Regions from separate parts of the Bacillus sp. WC2507 genome, predicted to be linked through region 1. Evidence: riboswitches for the same ligand, from Rfam matches in the RefSeq annotation. Region 1 holds a riboswitch; the other holds the start of a gene.
What was found. A riboswitch is a leader RNA that binds a small molecule or an ion and turns the genes downstream of it on or off. The one in region 1 is predicted to bind FMN.

Region 1 (2,206 bases):
ATCGTTGATAAAGATACTTGTATCGCATGTGGTGCTTGCGGCGCTGCTGCACCAGACATTTATGATTATGATGATGAAGGTATTGCATTTGTAACGTTAGACGATAACCAAGGTATCGTTGAAATTCCAGATGTATTAGTTGAAGATATGATGGATGCATTCGAAGGTTGTCCAACTGACTCAATTAAAGTTGCTGACGAATCATTCGACGGCGATGCTTTAAAATTCGAATAGTCTTTTATTAACTTCAAAAAATACCCCTCATTAATTAGAGGGGTATTTTTTGTTTTTTTTATTTTCATTCTCCTTAATAAAAAACCATTAGTAGTTCCATACTACTAATGGTTTTATTTTACCCCGCTATTTGCCAGGCCGTAAGACCCCCACCTCAAAATTCAACGAAAACAAAGAAGTTAGGTGAAGGTCGGGCTGCCCGTAAAGGCCCGATTGGTGAGGAATGATAATCAGCGGGAGAGGAACAAAACCCCCACTGATTAAAGTTTCACTTTATATTTTATGCATTTTTCATTTTTGCAAACACCCATACTTTCAGGCGTGAGAATAACGCTACAAATACAATTGTCACAACAATTCCTTTAATCAAATTAAATGGTAAGATTGCCGTTACAACCGTTGTTCTTATAGCCTCGCTAGACATAGCTGGTGAATTTAAAAACCAAGTGTAAGCTGGGAATATAATGATGTAATTTAATACACTCATAATGAGCGCCATTGTAATTGTCCCTAGCATTAATCCTGTCGTTAAGCTCTTAACAGTACGATACTTCCTAAATAAGAAAGCTGCCGGTCCAATAAATAAACATCCTGCAATAAAGTTAGCAATTTCTCCAACTGGCACTCCCGTTAAACTCCCTTGAATCCCGTAATGTAAAATATTCTTTATCGCCTCTACAATTATCCCTGCAACTGGCCCGAAAATAATCGCAGCAATTAGAGCTGGTACATCACTAAAATCAATTTTTAAAAATGGCGGAAGCCCTGGGAACGGGAAATCCAACATCATCAGTAAATATGCAATACTACTTAGCATTGCTACACTCACCATCTGCACTACACTGTTTTTTTGTTTCATCTTTCTCTCTCCTTTTCCATCGATCATCTCATGGAAAGTGGAAAGGTTCTGCTATGCCTACTTTTTCATAGAACGAAAAAACCCTTTGTGTTTTACACAAAGGGAGAATTTAAGGCACATCAAACAGACGTTCAAATTCATATCTTTTTTGAACGCTTGAACCTCCATCTTCTCCCATCCAGACTGTACTGTCGGCTTTGGAATCACACCAAATCCTGCCTTAACGGCTCGCGGGCTTAGAACAAAATCACATATAGTTCATCACCGCCGGTCGGGATTTTCACCCTGCCCCGAAGATAGACCGATATTCTATTTTCCACTTCATTATACAACAACACGATTGTATTGTGAACAAAAAAAGTGTAACTTATTAAAAATAAGTTATTAATTTTATATAATCAAAAACCAATCACTATATTTTACAATACACCCCAGTTTTTTTACAATTCGGCATTTCTCCTATGAATCCCCTAGTCATATATAATTAAAAGTGATAAGATGTTGAATTGTTAAGATAAGAACATTTTCTGGATTATGGAGGAAATGTCATGAAGAAAGAAAAGAGACACTCTATTCGAGAAACAATGAAAAAAAACTTAAGAAAAGAATACTTTTATTTGAAAAAAGAATTACTTTTCTACTGTCCAATTGATTTAGGCACATTCTCAAGAGAGACATACTATGCTGCTTTCGACGAAGATGGCATCAGTATTTATCAGTATGATAAAAAAACAGAGAGTAAATTAAAATTGTGTGAGCGTCATCCGTGGAAGAATTGGAATAAAGTGAAGGTGGATCATTATTTAACAACTTCTCAATTTATTTTTCAAGGTGAGCGGAACTGGATATTATCCCTTTTTCAAAAAGGAAAAGAAGCTCAAAAGATAATCGAAGAGCATACATCTTTACAAACTGAAGTTGTTTCCCGCTCTTTCTTAAAAAAACTTCCAGGTTTCCGTTCTAATGCACCGTTGAATAAATACATCGGCAGCATTTGCTACACTGCACTTATTGCATTTTTATTAAAATGGATGATTCCATTTCAAGCACCACAAATCGCCTTGTACTCCATTTCAATCGGCTGTATGCTTCTTGGTTTACTTTGTTTGACAA
Region 2 (2,206 bases), 2.6 Mb from region 1:
GCCTGTTTTTTTTATTGCGCTAAAACGTCTGTAACTTGTTCCATGTTTTCAGAAATCCATTGCACTGCTTCATCCAGTGTTGGAAATTCTGTCGTTTGAAATGTTACTTCATCTTGAAGTAACCAAACATCCTTTGCCTCTTGCCCTACACCTGCAATGGACCAATGTAACAAACTATATGGATGATTATCATTCAAAAATGATGCCCACGTGCGCTCATTTGCAATGTTTCGTAATGTATGTAATTGTTTATCCATCTCTCGTCACCTTACTCTAGTCAGTTATAAAAAACATTATAACACTCTCTTCTCTTTCAAACAAAGTGCTCTTTTTGCCCCGCTATTTGCGGGCAGTAAAACTCCCACCTCAAAATTCGGCTGAAACAAAGAAGTTAGGTGGGAGATTAACTGCCCCTAAAAGCCCGATTGGTTCAACTAATAATCAGCGGGGGATACCTCCCCCATTGATTAAAGTTTCACTTTATATTGTCAAGCACTTCTCTTGATTATATGATGGAATTAAGCGTTTGGGAAGGAGGGATAACGTTGGCAAAAGTACAAATTAAAGTAAATGATAATGGCTCTTTTCGCGTTACAGGGGACGTGGAATTAGTCGATTCACAAGGGAATGTATTCCCAGCAAAACCGGCATTTTCTTTATGCCGTTGTGGTTTATCAAAAAATATGCCTTATTGCGATGCTTCGCATAAAGGTAAATTCGAGTCTGTTGTTAGAGCACCAGAGGCAGAATAATTTAACATGTGACATGCACATTTTTTTGTGCATGTTTTTTCTTTTTAGTAACTCCGTTATATCCCTTCTCCTTACAACATTTCTAATACTTTTGTCTCCATTCCAGCCTACATATATTTTCACACAATTCTTCACATTCGAATATTTTTTTCTAGCCTTTTATTTTTTTTGTGCTATAATTTGAGCAAACAACATCCTTCGGGGTCGGGTGAAATTCCCAACCGGCGGTGATGAAGTGCAAACTTCTAAGTCCGTGACCCGTTTTCAACTTGAAAACGGTGGATCTAGTGAAACTCTAGGGCCGACAGTATAGTCTGGATGGGAGAAGGATATGTTTCTAGTTTTTTATATAGTGAATACACTTTTATTTCAGTATGCATATTTTTAAAGGTTCATTTTGATTCTTTATATATGTTTAGTTTTCTATACTCATTTTTTTATACTGAAATAAAAAGAGACAACTAGCGTTTGAAAAATTCGATATTTTGCTAGGCTTTTTCCTTATGCAGAAATATCAATTATCGTTAGGTTTCTTTCCTATGCTTTCGTATTCAAACTATATTTCTAGAAATCACGTCTCCCAAACCCCAAGGATATTAAATCCTTGGGGTTTTTTGATTTTTTTAGGAGAGGTGAAGAGAATGACAGATCAAGAATATATGAGGATTGCCTTGCAGTTAGCAGAAGGGACATCTGGGCAAACAAGCCCAAATCCTATGGTTGGTGCTGTTGTTATAAAAGATGGAAACATCGTCGGTATGGGCGCCCATTTACGTGCTGGTGAAGGACACGCAGAAGTTCACGCCCTTCATATGGCTGGTGAGAAGGCAAAAGGAGCTACCGTTTATGTAACTCTTGAACCTTGTAGCCATTTTGGAAAAACACCACCTTGCTGTGAATTGCTCATCAAAAAAGGAGTCAAACGGGTTGTAATTGCTACTCTTGATTGCAATCCTCTCGTTTCTGGTAATGGAAAAAGGAGATTAGAAGAAGCTGGTATCGAAGTAACTACCGGTGTTCTTGAAGCAGAAGCAGTTTTATTAAATCGTTACTTTTTTCACTACATGAAAACGAAACGCCCATTTGTAACAATAAAAACAGCGATGAGCTTAGATGGAAAAACAGCAACTGTAACTGGTGAAAGTAAGTGGATTACAGGGGAAGAAGCACGAGCTGATGTTCACCAATATCGCCATACACATGATGCGATTCTCGTTGGAGTGAATACGGTTATCGCTGATAATCCACATTTAACGACAAGAATTCCAAATGGGGGGAAACATCCTATTCGCGTTATTTTAGATAACCATTTACGAACGCCACCATCTTCTCATGTCATAACAGATGGTTTAGCACCGACATGGATTATTGTCGGTAAGGATGTAAATAAAGAGAAAATAGCTTCTTATGAATCTGAAAATATAGCTATTTTCCAAATGAAAACGAAGCAAATT

Region 2: linked by a shared signal. The riboswitch ahead of ribD (bifunctional diaminohydroxyphosphoribosylaminopyrimidine deaminase/5-amino-6-(5-phosphoribosylamino)uracil reductase RibD) and the one ahead of ACUN28_RS21975 (ECF transporter S component) in region 1 are both predicted to bind FMN.

What each region holds. Positions count from the first base shown of each region.
Region 1 is NZ_JBQXPN010000001.1:4,172,132-4,174,337, forward strand. Features, by position in the region: gene ACUN28_RS21970 (ferredoxin) at 1-234, shown strand, start outside; gene ACUN28_RS21975 (ECF transporter S component) at 515-1,093, opposite strand; FMN riboswitch at 1,256-1,395, opposite strand; gene ACUN28_RS21980 (hypothetical protein) at 1,642-2,206, shown strand, end outside.
Region 2 is NZ_JBQXPN010000001.1:1,595,479-1,597,684, reverse strand. Features, by position in the region: gene ACUN28_RS08610 (DUF2552 family protein) at 12-257, opposite strand; gene ACUN28_RS08605 (CDGSH iron-sulfur domain-containing protein) at 546-752, shown strand; FMN riboswitch at 943-1,086, shown strand; gene ribD (bifunctional diaminohydroxyphosphoribosylaminopyrimidine deaminase/5-amino-6-(5-phosphoribosylamino)uracil reductase RibD) at 1,394-2,206, shown strand, end outside.